Regions from separate parts of the Paenibacillus sp. FSL R5-0914 genome, predicted to be linked through region 1. Evidence: predicted binding sites of a transcription regulator. Region 1 holds the regulator's gene; each other region holds the start of a gene.

Region 1 (5,717 bases):
AAAGCTGCAATTTTTAAGGGCAGAGGGCATTATTTGTGTCTTCGTAAGTTCGAACATAAAATTAATAAAAAAGACTTTATAAGTCCGAGGGAAGATGCGCTTACTGCGGCTCAGATGATCGTTTGGCTGACACAAAGTGAATCAGGAGATGACGAAGAGCTCAATCTAAGTGGACGTGGCGGAGATTTTTGGGAGACGGTGGCAAGCGATACCGATTCTTGTCTGGGTCGCTCGTGTCCTTGGTTCCGTAAGTGTTATTATCATCGGGCTAAGCATGAAGCTGGTATTGCAGACGTGGTCATTACGAACCACTCTAAGCTTTTCGCAGATGTTAAGGCTGGGCATCAACTACTTCCCGCTTATGAACATCTTGTAATAGATGAGGCCCATCATCTGGAGGACGTGGCTGGCAAGCATTTAGGCATGCATATGAAGCATTTCACGGTGGCACATACATTATCGCGTCTTTATAAGGATAGTCGAAATGGCCAACTTCCTACACTTCGCCAAATGCTTCAGTCATCAGGCAGTGAGGAAGCTTCTGAATGGAGCGGAGTGATCGATAGAATCTATCCGGACCTGCTTACCGTAAAAGAAACCTGGGATCTGCTTAGTGATAAACTATTCAGCCTCTTGCCGGAACGTAGCGATGCAGCGGCGGGAGAAGCCGGCCAGTTAGTCATGCGGCTACTTCCTACCCGTAAACCGAATGATTGGGATGAATTGGTTGCTTTAGAGAATACTATGAATCTGACATTAAGCGAAATTATCCGTAAAGGTGATAAAATGCTTAATGAGATGCGAGATCAAGAAGGTCAATCTTCCTCAGATAGTCTAGTTACCGATATTAGCGGCTTATTTAAGGATTTAGCTTCTATACGTGAGCAAGTACGGTTTTTTATGGGATTAAATGATGAGAATGTAGTATATTGGCTGGAGGCGAATGGAAATTATCGCAGTAAATCGCTACAGCTGTATGCCGTTCCTGTTGATGTTAGTACTCAGCTTAAGGAGCTGTTTTTCGACAAGAAGAAAAGTATCGTACTAACTTCGGCGACACTCTCTGTGGATAAATCTTTCCAGTTTATGATTGATAATCTCGGACTTAATGAAGCTGCGGAAGAGGGGCGTCTGATGACATCACTCCTGCCTTCTCCCTTTAAGTATCGGGAGCAGGCGCTGTTAGTTATTCCGCGGGATTTCCCTAGTGTGAAGGGGAGTGTAGGCGATGCCCGATTTGTCGATACACTCGTACAGTCACTAGCAGAAGCAGCTATTACAACACGTGGGCGGATGCTTGTCCTGTTTACTTCTTACAAGATGCTACGCCAGGTTTACGATCCTCTGAAAGAGGCTCTAGCCTCACAAGAGATCACGGTGCTAGGTCAAGGCGTGGAGGGGGGCAGCCGTAGCAAGCTGATCCGCCGTTTTCAGGACAGTGCAGCTTCTGTACTATTAGGAACAAGCAGCTTTTGGGAGGGTGTAGATATTCCAGGTGAAGCATTAACATGCTTGGCCATCGTGAGGCTCCCATTTCAACCGCCAAACCACCCTCTAGCGGAAGCGAAGTCTGAGTTATTACAAGCCCAGAAAAAGAATCCGTTCATGAAGTTGTCTGTTCCTCAGGCGGTTATTCGCTTCAAGCAAGGATTTGGGAGGCTGGTACGGACAGCGCAAGATCGGGGTATTGTTATTGTGTATGACACAAGGGTGATAGAATCTCACTATGGGAAGTATTTCCTCTATTCGTTGCCTGGCCCGAAAATGGAGCATATGCTTACGGATCAAATGGTTCCTCGTATAGCGGAGTGGTTGGAAGACGGAGGCGTTTCTTGAAAAGAACGTCATCGATCTTATTAATCACTCTACAAGGAAGGGCGGTATAAGAATACCGCTCTTCCTTGAGACGAGGTGCAGATATTTCGATAGGATTTGAACAGAATATCACTTAAATTAGGAGGTAAATTATGAAATCGGATAAAATATCAGAAGCCGTTGTTCGCAGACTTCCTGTGTACTTGCGTTTCTTGAATGATCTCCAGAAACGTGAAATATTAACCGTTTCCTCACAAGAACTAGGACAAAAACTTGATTTAAATCCTGCTCAAATTCGTAAAGATTTAGCTTATTTTGGAGACTTTGGTAGAAAAGGTATCGGGTATGACGTAACTTATCTTATTGAAAAAATCCGTCATATTCTGAAGCTGGATCAACAATTGAATGTGGCTTTAGTAGGTGCTGGTAACCTTGGACATGCATTATCTAATTACAATGCTTATCTGAAAGATACTATGAAGATTACCGCTATATTTGACTCCTATGCACCTAAGGTAGGGCGGAAAATCAACTCTCTTACCGTTCAACCGATGGAGGAGCTTGGTCAGACGGTTCGTGAGCAAGGTATTCGAATTGGGATAATTACTGTGCCTGATTCAGAAGCGCAGAATGTAGCAGATATTCTCATTGAGTCTGGCATTGAGGCGATTTTGAATTTTGCACCAGTGATTCTAAAAACACCATCGAATATCCGTGTTCATGCTGCCGATTTTACAACGGATTTGCAAAGCCTTGCTTATTATTTGAAAGACGGAAAGGAAGAAAGCGGAAATGAAGAGCAGTAAAACGATTATTAAGGGCGGGCGTTTTCTTATTCCGGGAACGGATGAGCCGGTTCTGAGCGGATATATGACTATTGAAGATGATTTGATCACTTACATAGGAAAAGAAGAACCTTTAATGGAAGATGATGTGCAAGTTGTTGATGGCAGTCGTCTGCTGTTTATGCCAGGTCTGGTAAACACACATGGCCATGCCGCAATGTCATTGCTTCGTGGTTATGGAGATGATTTAGCACTTCAGGTGTGGCTTCAAGAGAAGATGTGGCCGATGGAAGCGAAATTCACTGGAGAAGATGTATACTGGGGAACCTCCTTGTCGGTACTGGAAATGCTAAAAGGTGGTACTACAACCTTCTTGGATATGTATGATCATATGGATCGAGTAGCAGAGGTAGTCGAATTATCAGGCATCCGTTCCGTACTGATGAGAGGCGTAATCGGATTATGCCCAGAGGAAGTACAAAATCACAAGCTTGCGGAAGCGATTTCTTTTGCACGAAATTGGCATGGTAAGGCTGATGGTAGAATTACGACGATGATCTCGCCACACGCCCCATATACTTGCCCACCGGACTTCTTTGTTAAGTTTGTACAAGCGGCACATGATTTGGATTTACCGATGCATACCCATATGTCCGAGACCAAACGCGAAGTGGAGCAGAATGTGGTGGATTACGGACTTCGGCCTGTAGCGCATTTAGAGAAGCTTGGAATGTTCACACGTCCGTCTATTGTTGCACATGGCGTTCATTTGAATGATGAAGAGATCGAGATACTGGCTCGTCATGATGTAGGCGTGTCTCATAACCCAGGAAGTAATCTGAAACTGGCTAGTGGAGTGGCTCGGGTTACGGATCTTCTAAAGGCTGGTGTGAAGGTGTCACTGGGTACAGATGGTGCGGCAAGCAATAATAACCTGGATATGTTTGAAGAGATGCGTCTTGCAGCCCTCATCCATAAAGGTGTAAGTGGTGATCCGACGGCTGTCCCAGCTCCGGAAGCGCTGCGTATAGCTACAGAGTATGGCGCAAAGTCTATCTTTTTAAATGATGTGGGTAGACTCGCTGTTGGCATGAAAGCGGACTTTATCGCGATTGATATAGACCAGCCGCATTTGCTACCACACACAGATCTGTTGTCTCATGCTGTATACTCTGCCAGCGCCAAGGACGTTGAGCATGTATGGGTGAATGGTAAACAGGTTGTAAAACATGGAGAATGTATAACGCTAGATGAGGAAGCAATCCGTCGTAAGGCGCAAGAATCATTTGATGGACTGCTTAAACGATAGTCTAAGATCATAACGAATAACTGAAAGGCTGTGACTTTCTGCGATTGCAAAGTTACAGCCTTTTGTGTTTCTGATAATTAGATCATTGAATTGGATATGAAACTTTGGATAAACACACAGGTGTGTTATATAATCAAAAAAGATATATTACTAGAAAGGGAGCTGTACCTTGAAGAAAAGGAAAAAATGGATCCTCCTGGGGTCAGTTCTGATTCTGCTCCTTCTGTTCGGACTTATCCAGTTCTATGCTTATATTATGAAAGATCAATGGAACGAGCGAGATATCGCTAAGGATGTCGCTAAAACCAGTGCTGGTCTGACAGAGGTAACCAAAGCGCAGAAATCCGTGTGGGATGATAATGCGGTGTACTGGGTCTTAACAGGGAAGAATGAAGCCGGGACCGAGTTGATGGTTTGGGTACGTTTTACTGTAGACGGGAAGTTTGCTGAAGGAACCGACGCAGTATATGCTGAAGAACTAAGTAAAGGGACCTCTGAAGCGAAAATGCGTAGCCTTATAAAAGCCGATCTTCCGGACATCAGCATTGAGCGGTTGTTGCCAGGAGTATATAACGGGGAGTATGCTTGGCAGCTTTTTTATAAACAAAGCGGTCGATATTATTATCAATTTTATCGGTTCTCAGATGGGGCTCGAATGGGTGAAGGTTACAGTTTACCTAGCCGCTAAATTAAACAAAAGCATTATAGGAGAAACAAGCGGACCATTTATGGTTCGCTTGTTTTTTAAATGACATATTATTTGATATACTATAAGTACACGAATTGTGATATACTATAAGAGTAGTTTTTATGTATTGGTATTTAAAGATTCATACGAAAAAAGGTCTGTTAGTTAAGAGTAACAGCCCTTTTTTTTGTCGAATTAAATCAATAAATTTAATAAAATGGAAAGAATTAAAAAATAAAATTTTAAATATCTTCACACTTTTTTTCAATATAGTATATACACCTGTGATATACTACTGTTTGTAATTAGAACAGTGTTAGTAGAACGTCAGGCTCTGATGAGCTCTTAGCAGCTATGACTTTGGATCATTCTGTTTACATTTTTTCATCTTTGAGAGGAGGACGTTTCTTGAAATTACGTCTTGTACCTGTACTGATAACGTCTCTACTGTCGGCTATGCTATTATTCGGAGGATTCTTTTTATATCGTCAGTTTGCTTTACAGGAACCGCTCCAAAAGATTGTAACCGGATTTGAGGGAGTAAATACTTCACATATTAGTATTAACCGCGATGAGGTCACTTTGAAACTTGATTTGCAGCCGGGCACGAATTTACGTGATCTAGTATCGTATGTATCCAAAGAAGGAAAATCAGTGATTGAAGGACGTAAACTTAAACTCGATGTGGAGCAAAATTCAAGTGAACTATTGGATGATTACTGGGATAAAGCGATGTTCTCTGTAGCTGAAGCCATGGAGAGCCGTAAATATACGATTATACCTACAGAACTTGATAGATTGAAACAGCAAAATACGGAATTTAAAGATGTGATAGCATCTACTGATATCGACGACAACAATGTGTACGTAAGCTTGAGTAATGGAAAAGAAAGCAAATTTATTATTTTGCCGCGAAAACCTGCGACCTTGGGGGTATGGAATAATGCCTAAGTACCTTAAAGAAATTTTACTCGGATTTATTCCTGTGCTGTTTATTTTCATGGCTTTTTTAGGTATTAATATATTCCCGATTGTTATAGCAGCTGGAATGCTTACTGCATTACTTATAATTGCTCATTTGCGTGGCGGGCTTACGGTGAACGCTGGTGCAGGGAAGAAA
Region 2 (5,717 bases), on a different contig from region 1:
ATTCTTCAGTATGCTAAGTAGTGAAGAAAGATTTAAGCTCCACATCCTTAGTAAAAAAGCGTTCCATCCGAACTTCAAATATCGGATGAAACGCGCTTTGTTGTATCTATCGATATCTTCCAATAACCCTCAGATAAATTCAACGAATTCATTGACCGGTTTACGATAGCCACGTGGTCTGATTTTATGTTTCTTGTCTTTGCCGATAGTGATCAGCATAACCGGTACCATATGATCGGGTAGATTTAAAGTGGATTGAATCGCTTCCGGATCAAAGCCGATCATCGGGCAGGTATCCCATCCTTTATCTTTGGCAATCAGCATGAAGTGCATGGCAGAGAGTGAAGCATTCCGAATAGCCTCATCTCTTTGGAAAGCATCATTTCCTTTGTATGCATTGTTAATCGTTTCTATCTCTGCATCATAATCCTCTTGACTCATAGCCCCTAAAGCTTTAAGTCCTCCGAAGATTTCTGGGGCTTTCAGATAAGCATTCTTATCCCCGAGTACCACTATTACCGCTGAGGCGGAGTGGATTTTATATTGACCGTAAGCCGCTTTACGAATCTCATCTTTTAAATTCTCATCAGAAACCACTTTATAATTGGCATGTTGAAGATTATATGCAGATGGAGCCAATCTGGCGTAAGAGAACATTTCCTCTAGTTCATTCTGAGGGATCTTCACCCCTTCAACAAAATTCATAGCAGACCTGCGGGATTCAATCAAATCTGTAAAAGCGCTCATGAGTTATTCCTCCATATGTTATGTATTTGCTTGTTAATTATAAATAAGTGATATTTATAAATGAACTAACTATTAGTTACTAACTCAAAATAGCACAGTTAATTATATTCGTCAATGATTAAATTCACTTCATTTACATTCAGCTCTCTAAGTACTTTGGAATGTCGAAGAATAATTACTATGTTGTAAAATATTGGGATGTAAATTAGGATATTAGGATACGAAAAATTTAAATTGCTTTTATTAATGAAAGGGTGGGAATGTTGAACGATACTAGAGAGCAGTTGATAATTGACTTGCAAAGAATTGAAGAGAACGATTACGAGCTTAAAAGTGGGGAGCAATTAAGGGATTATGTGAAATTGATGCTTGAGTACATAGGAGATCCACAGCCGAAGCTACGAGATGACTTGATCTATTCCACCTTCTACAAATGGATTAACGAGAAACAATGGTTTAGTGATGCGGAGCTTCGTGAACTACTTTTGATTCTCCTTGATGAGCAGCATTTGTTCTATTACATTGGCAGCAAAGAAGATCAGGCTGTGTTCACAAGAACGTTTTCGGTACTGATCGTTGCGCTGATTCTTCAGCGGCATAGGGAACAGGCTTTTTTAGCTAGCGCAGAGTTTACAAATGTGAAGGAAGCGCTGATTAGATATTATGAGGAAGAACTGGATTTACGAGGATTTATGCCAGAAGAAGGCTGGGCACATGCTGCAGCCCATGGCGCAGATGCCTTGGATGAACTGGTACTCTGCTCGGAGAGTGATGCTGCAATAAGAGAAGAGGTTTTGGCAGTCATCCAAAGGATGCTTTACAACGATCAGCACATATTTAGCGACGAAGAAGATGAACGGATCGCTACGATTGTAGCTACAATGATAGATCATCATTTACTTCCACAACAATCTATTGTCGACTGGATTCGCAACTTGGAGCAATGTGGGGGGTGGCCGAGAAGCCGTGGCCAGTACGTTGCTCGTGTGAACACCAAAAATTTCGTTCGTTCTCTGTATTTTAGATTGCTACCATTAAAGAACAATCCGGCAATGGTCGAGGTTTTATTGAAAGCGGAGATGAATTTGAATGAATTTACACAATAAGCATTTAATCATCTATGCATGTATAAAAAATATCGAAAATTATGACTAATTTATTTTAATGTAATAAAAATCACAAAACTTTAGAAAAAATCAAAAACTTTGTGACATTTATAACTTGATAAGTGCTATAATAGAAATATGGCGTTATAAGTTTTTATTTTTTTATTACTATTAAGCAGCAAAGCTTATTTGCAGAGGAGATTCGGATATGTCAGAAACAATCACTCAAACACAACCTGAGCAAGAATCACCAAAATTAGCTGTCACTCAAGAACAAATGAATGTTCTAGAGCAGCTATTGAAGCCTGAAGTTCAGGAGTCGTTAACTGTCTTAGTGGAACAGTTGCCAAAATTAACAGAGCTTGTCGGCGTGCTCACAAAGTCATATGACTTTGTTCAAACTGTTGCTGCGGATGAAGTCTTGAAAAGTGATACGGTAAGTGCAATTAAAGAACTTGCTGAACCAGTGGTTCATTCGGCGAAGAATATGGCAGCTACAGTGATCGAAGCGCAAGATCGTGCGAATGAAAATAGCGATGTGATCGGTGTATTTGGTCTTATGAAGATGATGAAAGATCCACAAGCACAGAAGCTTTTCCGTTTCGTAAATGCTTATCTTCAAGTTGCCGGCGAACGCAGTCAACAGAAATAATATTTTTTATATCTCATTCGTAAGGACGGAGGAAACATCATGTCTAAACATATTGTCATTCTAGGAGCAGGTTATGGTGGTCTACTAAGCGCCTTAACTGTACGCAAGTACCTGAAGAAGGACGAAGCTAAAATTACAGTCGTTAATCAATATCCTACACATCAAATTATTACAGAATTGCATCGTCTTGCAGCGGGTAGTGTTGCAGAAGGTGCTGTTGCTATGCCATTAGCTAAGCTTTTTGCAGGTAAAGATATCGACCTGAAAATTGCAAAGGTGAATTCTTTTTCTGTTGAAAACAAACAAATTACACTATCTGATGGTGTGACATTGTCCTACGATGCTTTAGTTGTGGGTCTTGGAAGCACTACGGCTTATTTTGGCATTCCAGGTCTTGAGCAATACAGTATGGTTTTGAAATCGGCAGCAGATGCTAACAGAATTCATCGTCATATTGATGAGCGTATCCGTGAATATGCGAAGTCTAAAAATCCAGCGGATGCAAGCATCCTAATCGGTGGCGGTGGCTTAACAGGTGTTGAACTTGTTGGTGAAATCGCTGATGTGTTGCCAACACTCACTAAGAAATATGGCGTGGATCCTAAAGAAATTAAACTGATGCTGGTTGAAGCAGGCCCTAAGATTTTACCAGTATTGCCAGATGCATTGATCGAACGCGCAGTGGCAAGCTTAGAAAAACGTGGTGTTCAATTCTTGACAGGACTACCTGTTACGAATGTAGCGGATAATGTCATTGACTTGAAAGATGGTCAAAAAATTATTGCTAACACCTTCGTATGGACTGGTGGCGTACAAGGAAATCCACTGATTGGTGAGTCCGGTCTTGAAGTGAACCGTGGTCGTGCAACGGTAAATGAATTCTTGCAATCCACATCACACAAAGACGTATTCGTTGCTGGTGACAGCGCCGTTGTCTTTGCCGAAGATGGTCGTCCATATCCACCAACTGCACAAATCGCTTGGCAAATGGGCGAATTGATCGGGTACAATCTTTATGCATACTTGAAGGATAAATCATTTGAATCCTTTAGTCCGATCAACTCAGGTACGCTTGCGAGCTTAGGTCGTAAAGACGGTGTAGCCATTGTTGGTGCTAGCTCAACTCCGCTAAAAGGATTACCTGCAACCTTGATGAAGGAAGCAAGTAATATTCGTTACTTGTCCCACATTAAAGGATTGTTTAGCTTAGCTTATTAATTGTATTATTGGAAAACCTGCTCTAATTTGAGCAGGTTTTTTTGTTGATCTCTAGTGGTTTCTACCATGAATTGTTAATGATTGTCCTAGTACGTAGTATTCATTTTTGATATACTATATTGGCTAATATTAACAGGGGAAAATAGGGGAGGATTACGTGATGTTATTCCGACAAAACGATGTCATTCTGTTTCAAGGCGACAGTATAACGGATTGGGGTCGTAATTATGATGATGCTTCATCGCTTGGTGTAGGTTATGCATTGATGGTCGCCGCTCGTCTGGGGCATTTATATCCTGAGAAGAATCTTACGTTCTATAATCGTGGAATTAGCGGCAACCGTGCAGTAGATTTGCAGGAACGCTGGGAGAAGGATTGCCTGAATCTGAAGCCGACTTGGGTGTCCATATATATTGGGATAAATGACACTTGGCGCCGCTTTGATTCTGGTCAGGAAACAACGCCTGAACAATTTGAAGCTGCGTATCGTGACCTGATCGAACGCACGCAGCATTCGCTGGCTGCTAATTTAGTCTTAATCGAGCCATTTGTGTTGCCTGTCCCAGAAGATCGTAGAACTTGGCGCCAGGATTTGGACCCTAAAATTCACATTGTTCGTGAATTGGCACGTGAATATGGTGCATTACTTGTTCCGTTGGATGGCCTGTTTGCTGCGGCATCCGTGAAAGCAGAGCCTGCTTATTGGGCTCCGGATGGAGTACATCCATCACCTGCGGGCCATGCACTTATTGCAGAGGCTTGGCTTAAGACGGTTAGCGCAATTCAAGCTTAATCGTCTGATCCTATCACTACATATTTACTTGATTCTATAAGACTAGAACCACTCATTGAAGGAGCAGGTTGTAGTCTTTTTTTAAAATATAAGAATTTATATGCTCCATGCTATAAATTATCCTTATATTTCTCGCTTAAACATTTCGGAAAGTCGATTTCTTTAAATTTATGGACGCTGTTATAATTAGGTTATGTTTCTTTTCTTGGAGGTGGTTCGCATTAGGAAATTACTATGGGTTGTACCCTTGTTCTTGGTTGCTCTTTTAAGCGGGTGTAAGAATGATGTGGGCTTCATCAATGCAAGGTGGATCGCCGGAGTGTCTTTAACTCCTGTAACAACTAGTGATCAGAACCAAGTTGATCGACCCGAACATTTTGAGACCCTAATACTGAAGGACTCCGCTCTGATTAAGGCGCTTTCGGAGGCTATGAACAAGAGCGATAAATTATTGGGAGAGCTGGATTGGGCTCCTGAATTTAAAATGAAGCTTGTTTATGGTGATGGCTACTCGAAGGATTATTACATAGCAATAGGTGATGAACCCGGCTATAAAGGAGTATTTACTACAGCTGAGAATGGTGGTCAGGGCTACTCTATTCCGGTGAAGAATTCGGACCAATTAAGGAAACTCATTTTTGGAACAGCAGATCAGGCGAACATAGAACAGACGGAGTCGCTGGAGTCTTCTGTTAAGGTTACAGGTCCAGTAACGATATCACATAATGATCTCTATCCCTTAACTAATAGAACTGGATTCTTGAATCTGCAGCTTTTAGATGGAACCTACAGTGAGGATTGGACAATACCAGGTCCGTTGATGGGAAGGAATTGGAGTGGCAGATTTGGGCTTGTTCTTATCGATAATCAAGGGAGAACTTTGAATAGCTTTCCACTCAGTGAATATTTTGAGGATCCCATAATATTTAATGATTTTTTTCAAATTCAGTTTGAGGACTATAATGGCGACGGCGATCCGGATTTTACGATTGGTCAGTACGGATCCAGTAATGGTTACTTCTACAAGCTATTTACGCTTAGAAAAAATAACGTTATAGAGGAATTAGGGATCAAACCCGACTCTGATTTATTTATCAGCAGTCCAAAGGGGTATTCGATAAAGCTTGATAAAGTGGATGATCATAGCTTCAAGAGAAGTTATTACGATAATGTAGCGGGTAAACAGATGGAAGATATTTTT
Region 3 (5,717 bases), 290 kb from region 1:
TGGGGGAACTTCTGCGACCTGGACATATTGGCTCAACATGCCAAATTAACGAATCTGGAGCTACGTTTCATGCCGGATCTGGGGGAGCTTCCTACCTTGAACTCCTGGCCGTTGCTTGACAGATTCATCGCCTACAATGTGGAAGAGATCGCTGGCAAGCATCTGAAACAGCAAATGAAAAAACGAGCTGAAGCACGCCCTTGGACCGACCATGCTTCAGTGAGCCAATTACGAAAGCCTGAGTGGTGGACGACAGAGTTCGGCCGCCCGTTCTCGTCCTGGCCTAAACGTCTGGCCAAGCTGGCTAATGAAGCTTATAACGTTGCACAGGCAACTTTGTCCGAGGCCCGAACCTTTGCCGAAGCCGAGGCAGCCATTTCTGCCTTCACCGCGCGCTTTAACAACCTCAAAGGCATCGAAACCACCGAACGAGAAGACCTTGCTGAAGCGGTATGGCAACTCAGCCAGTCTGATCATCTGATTGGTCAGCCAATAACAGAGGAGATGGCTCAACGCTGGTTCGATGCATCGCGCGATTACTGAATGAATTGAAAGTCATTACAAGCCTTGAACAGCTACAATCTTTTAAGAAAAGATTGAAAAAATATGTAATTAGGAGCAATGGAAGGTAAGTAAAAGAATGTACCTCTATTGCTCCTTCTCTCATTTAACCCTCCCAATTTAAAGAGTGCACTACATTATACTGGCGGGGTTTTGTTATATGATCAACCCCATTTCACGGAGTCTATCTTTAATTTTCTTTATCCGAGCTTCTTTTTCGGAAGCTTCACTTAATACCACCACAGATGTTTCGTTATACTTCTTTATAATCCTCTTTAAAGTTAATTCTTTAATATCCTTTTTACTCTGCATTGTAACACGAGGGACAATTGTATGGTTTTCTATGGTTTTGGGATCTGCAGAAATTCGTTCTAGTAAATTAAGTAGAAGCATCAGTCTTTTGTGTCCCAACCTCGGAACTTGGTATAGTTTTTTCCATGTGGAATTTAGTAGGTGATCAAGGTTTATATATCCCTTGGAGTATAGAGCATTTATGAGGCCCGTTAAATTTGGTCCCTGCTCTTCTGCATAAGCAACAGTTACAATACAAGCAATATCCTTACTATAAAGATGCGCTGGAAGTGGGAAAAATTGTATTAACGCCGCATTTCCATCGATGATGTCATTCATGATGATTTACCTCCAATAAAAATTTTTGGTCATTATTCACGTATAGAATTCTGGTGAAGGTTGTGCAAAATATTATTACACTCTGCATTATTAAAACCCAAGCTACTGATCATTTTCTGAACATCAGCAAAGCCCATTGCATGAGCATGTAGAATATTCAGAAGATTTTACTATTTAATAAGTAACAATCGACTCGAATATTCGCTGCTGCGCTTCGTAATCAACACTAAGTAATGGTATGATGTAGGCATCAATTTTATGGGGTGCACTATGATGGATATTCGAATCAAAGAACTGCTTGATGCTACACAGCAAAAATATGGATTGGACAACTACTACTTACAATCTCATGAAATTTATCGCGACGTTACGATACTGGGAGAGACCAACTATTTTCTTAGTATGGAATGGTTTCCTGCACATATGAAGGAATGGAAGGGCGATTACAATCCGGAAGGAACTGCCGTCATCACGATTGACCTACAATCCCGCAACTATAAAAGTGTGATTTTTGTTGGCGGGATATCTTATGCGAATGGGACACCATTCCAAAATATAGATTTTAACGGAGTCATCCGGTGGATTGAAGATGAGGCAAGGATTGTATACGGTAAACAATTCCACTTAGAGAAGGAACAGATTGGAGAATATCATTTTATTGAAAAAATAGGTAGCATACCAGTCACTCCTGGTGGACGGATCGAGCTTCGCTTCGATGCGGAAGGCAGGCTTGTTTTTTACAGTGTATATGGCCAGTTTCCTTCCAGCTCCCTTGTGCACAAAGAGAACTATACTCTCACACTTCAAACGATAGAGCCACAGGCGAGGAAACAACTACAGCTTATAGAATATCCGGTGTACGAGACGAAGCAACTCCTGCCGATCTATGGGATAGAAGAAATCTACATTTCAAATGACGGAACAACCACCATCCCATTTGAGTTTATATCAGGTACGAGAGCACGACTGAGTATTGATCAAGTAATACATTGGGAGCAACAGAATACGGAGCTGGAGCCGTTCGAAAGGACGGAGATACGCCTACTTGAGGTAGTTTCCATTGAGCAGGCAATAGCTAGTGAGCCGCATCCGGACTCATTTCCTATCACAGACGCAGAACAAGCCGAATGTATAGCCGCAGTCGAAGCTGGTTTAAGCCAGCTCTTTCCGGATGAATCCGGAGAATGGATGTTGAAGACTTTTCAACGGGAAAGAGGACATATTCAGGCAACACTGAGGATGAAGGCGCCAAGTAATCGTATATTCCAGCGTAAGATCCTCCTGTTCATCGATGTGCAGAATTATAAGGTTATAAATTATATGGATAACAAGCCAATGCTCGATATATTTGATGAGTTCAAGAGCGAAGAGGGGATTTCTGTAAGCCATGACGAAGCTTATGACAAGCTCAAGGGATGGTTCGAATTAACACCCGTCTATGTGTATGATCCTGGGCAGAAGAAGTATGTGCTGTGCGGGAAGTTAGATTGTAATTATGCTGTGAAGGCCACTAGTGGAGATGTGGTGGAGTTGAGTAGTTTGGAATGATAGTGCAAGCTTTCTTATACTGAGTAGGACGAATAAAGGTAATGAAGTATAGTAAGGTGATGCAAATATAATAAAATCAGTAGAACTTACTAATTTTGTGAGTTACTTTGGGAGTTGAAAATATGACGACAGCTACAGGAACCAAGGAAAATCCTTGGAAGTTAAAGACACCACCGCAAACATCCGAGTATGAAATGTACAAGGTCGAAAAAGACGGTAAAGAAATTATAGTTTGCACTGTAGGGAAAACGGTTTTGCATTATGACTACCGCTGTATTGAAGATCTACACGCCATGCTTATACAAAATGGTGATTGGATGGAGTTAGGAAGTGCTGATGAGCAAAAACCAGCAAAAGAAGGTACCGTTGAAGCATGGGGGCGTTCACCTGAAAACCCTGTCGGCGGTTGGTATGGATTAAAGAAGGGACTTCGGGGGCGATTCGGAATGTATATCCCACCGTTGCTCGAAGAATTGGGTCTTGCGGAAGTAGAGCATAATCCAAGAAACAATCGGATGAAAGCGATCTTGTAAACGAAGGAGAGCCTAAAGGCTCTTCTTTTTTTGAGCCATGCCCCTAACCGGTGGTCTTTCGTACACATTGCAGTGATTAATTTAGTTACAAAACGTTTTTTTTAGTTACATAAACTTTCAAGAGCAGGCCCTTTGCCGTTAAGCTGATTGTAAAAATATTCACAAGGGGGCAAAGCTATAACATGAATAAAAAAGTAACCACTGCTCTTATTCTCGTTCTCTCAGTCATGCTTGTTATCACAGGATGTGGCAACAGCAACAGCAGCAATGGAAACGGGAACAAGAACACCAGCAAGAACACCAGCAAGATCAACGAGACAAAGGAAACTGAAGCCGTTTCGGGAGCATCCAAAGCTAGCTATACACCGTACGATCAACTAAAAGATAAATATGACATCATCATTATTGGTGCAGGCGGTGCCGGAATGTCTGCTGCACTTGAGGCGAGAGCAAAAGGTATGAACCCGGTTATTTTTGAAAAAATGCCGGTTGCCGGCGGAAATACAACAAAATCATCTTCGGGAATGAATGCTTCTGAAACGAAATTCCAAAAAGAGCAAGGCATTGAAGACAGCAATGATCTGTTTTATGAAGAGTCCTTAAAAGGTGGCCATGATACGAACGATAAAGAGATGCTTCGTTTCTTCGTAGACAATTCCGCAAGTGCGATTGATTGGCTGGATTCTATCGGGATTAGATTGAATAATATCACGATTACAGGCGGGATGAACGAAAAACGCACACACCGTCCTGAAGATGGCTCTGCAGTAGGACAATACCTTGTCAAAGGCTTGGTGAAAAACGTACAAGAACAAGGCATTCCCCTTTTTGTGAACGCCAATGTCAAGGAAATTACCGAAAAAGACGGTAAGGTCAATGGCGTCAAAGTTATCTTTGACCAAACGGAAGAGAAAACGATTACAGCGTCTGCTGTCGTGGTGACAACCGGCGGTTTCGGCGCCAATTTAGACATGATTTCAGGAGTCAGATCTGATTTGGAGGGGTACGTTACCACCAACCAGCCGGGCAGCACCGGTGACGGTATCAAGATGATTGAGAAGCTCGGCGGTACCACAGTCGATATGTATCAAATCCAAGTTCACCCGACTGTGCAGCAGGAAAAATCCTATCTCATTGGGGAGGCTGTTCGTGGGGAAGGAGCGATCCTGGTTTCAAGTGTAGGCAAACGTTTCACAAACGAACTGGATACCCGAGATAATGTCACCGCTGCAATCAATAAGCTTCCTGAGAAATCTGCGTTTCTTGTATTTGATTCCGGCGTAAAATCTCGCGCTAAAGCGATTGAACAATATGAAAAAATGGGCTTCGTTATCCAAGGAGATTCGATCGAGGCTTTGGCAAAAGAAATGGACGTACCAGCAGATCAGTTGAAAACTGCACTGGACACATGGAACAGCGCGGTGACGAATAAACAGGATGCCGACTTCGGTAGAACGACCGGAATGGACAATGACTTGTCCGGCGCGCCATATTATGCAATTAAAATCGGCCCTGGAATTCACTACACGATGGGGGGCGTGAAAATCAACACCAACACAGAAGTTTTAAATAAAGATGGACAACCGATTCCAGGCCTTTTTGCAGCAGGCGAAGTTACCGGAGGCTTGCATGGTCAAAATCGGATCGGTGGTAACTCTGTTGCGGAAATTATTATTTTCGGCCGCCAAACGGGTATGAAATCCGCTGATTTCGTAAAAGCTCAATAAGTTATCCCCCCTGTCTCTTTTCGGTTAGACAAACAAACGCTTGGGCTCATCTTAGCCATGCGTTTGTTGTGTTATTATGACGGTGTAGCGTATAAGGTCATAGCGATCCTTGCACGTATACGTTAGAATGAAGAAAAATTTCCGGAGGGACAGCTGATGAAAATTGGCAAACATACACTTCGGCTGCAAACTACAATTACTTTGATGATTGGTGCAGTTCTTATCATAATGCTGCTAGTGGTCTATGTGCTATTTAGTATAAAGGTTTCCTCACAAACAAAATCCTCGTTGGAACAAAAGGCTGTGATCATTTCCCGTACGTTATCGCGTAACCCTCTAATTATTGAAGCGTTAAACAAATCACGCAGCTCGTCTGAATTGCAAAGCTACACTGAGGAAATCCGATTGTTGAACAATGTGGAATTTGTTGTGGTCATGGATATGAATGCAATCCGATATTCCCATCCGGACAAGGACAAAATTGGTAAGCATTTTATCGGTGGCGATGAAGCTGCAGTCTTGCAGGGGCGGGAAAGTATCTCGGAAGCCGAGGGTTCTTTGGGCCCATCTGTAAGAGCGTTTTCACCTGTCTTCTCTGCAAGCGGGAAACAATTAGGAGCGGTGGCAGTAGGGATATCTCTGGGAAACATCAGACTTGCCATAAGAGAGAACGTGGGAATCCTTTATTGGGGATTGCTTATAGGCAGTCTAATAGGGG

The links. The regulator Rex, encoded in region 1, represses fermentation and respiration genes when NADH is low (regulators of the CRP and FNR family bind a similar motif). The targets are predictions, from matches to a motif close to TTGTGAAATATTTCACAA.
Region 2: a site for Rex is predicted at 1,912-1,929, ahead of MKX60_RS16890 (DUF1641 domain-containing protein). Genes of this name have one in related genera too.
Region 3: a site for Rex is predicted at 3,420-3,437, ahead of MKX60_RS14870 (flavocytochrome c). Genes of this name have one in related genera too.

Annotation. Positions count from the first base shown of each region.
Region 1 covers NZ_JBBORH010000001.1:3,070,658-3,076,374, forward strand. Annotated here, with positions in the region: gene dinG (ATP-dependent DNA helicase DinG) at 1-1,836, shown strand, start outside; gene MKX60_RS13605 (redox-sensing transcriptional repressor Rex) at 1,968-2,621, shown strand; gene MKX60_RS13610 (amidohydrolase) at 2,608-3,909, shown strand; gene MKX60_RS13615 (cell wall elongation regulator TseB-like domain-containing protein) at 4,079-4,597, shown strand; gene MKX60_RS13620 (hypothetical protein) at 5,006-5,548, shown strand; gene MKX60_RS13625 (AAA family ATPase) at 5,541-5,717, shown strand, end outside.
Region 2 covers NZ_JBBORH010000002.1:190,171-195,887, forward strand. Annotated here, with positions in the region: gene MKX60_RS16875 (hypothetical protein) at 1-21, shown strand, start outside; gene MKX60_RS16880 (nitroreductase family protein) at 130-747, opposite strand; gene MKX60_RS16885 (DUF2785 domain-containing protein) at 1,011-1,853, shown strand; gene MKX60_RS16890 (DUF1641 domain-containing protein) at 2,062-2,505, shown strand; gene MKX60_RS16895 (NAD(P)/FAD-dependent oxidoreductase) at 2,545-3,723, shown strand; gene MKX60_RS16900 (SGNH/GDSL hydrolase family protein) at 3,884-4,516, shown strand; gene MKX60_RS16905 (hypothetical protein) at 4,836-5,717, shown strand, end outside.
Region 3 covers NZ_JBBORH010000001.1:3,362,068-3,367,784, forward strand. Annotated here, with positions in the region: gene MKX60_RS14850 (hypothetical protein) at 1-543, shown strand, start outside; gene MKX60_RS14855 (hypothetical protein) at 718-1,191, opposite strand; gene MKX60_RS14860 (hypothetical protein) at 1,462-2,739, shown strand; gene MKX60_RS14865 (DUF6855 family protein) at 2,862-3,272, shown strand; gene MKX60_RS14870 (flavocytochrome c) at 3,455-4,999, shown strand; gene dcuS (DcuS/MalK family sensor histidine kinase) at 5,156-5,717, shown strand, end outside.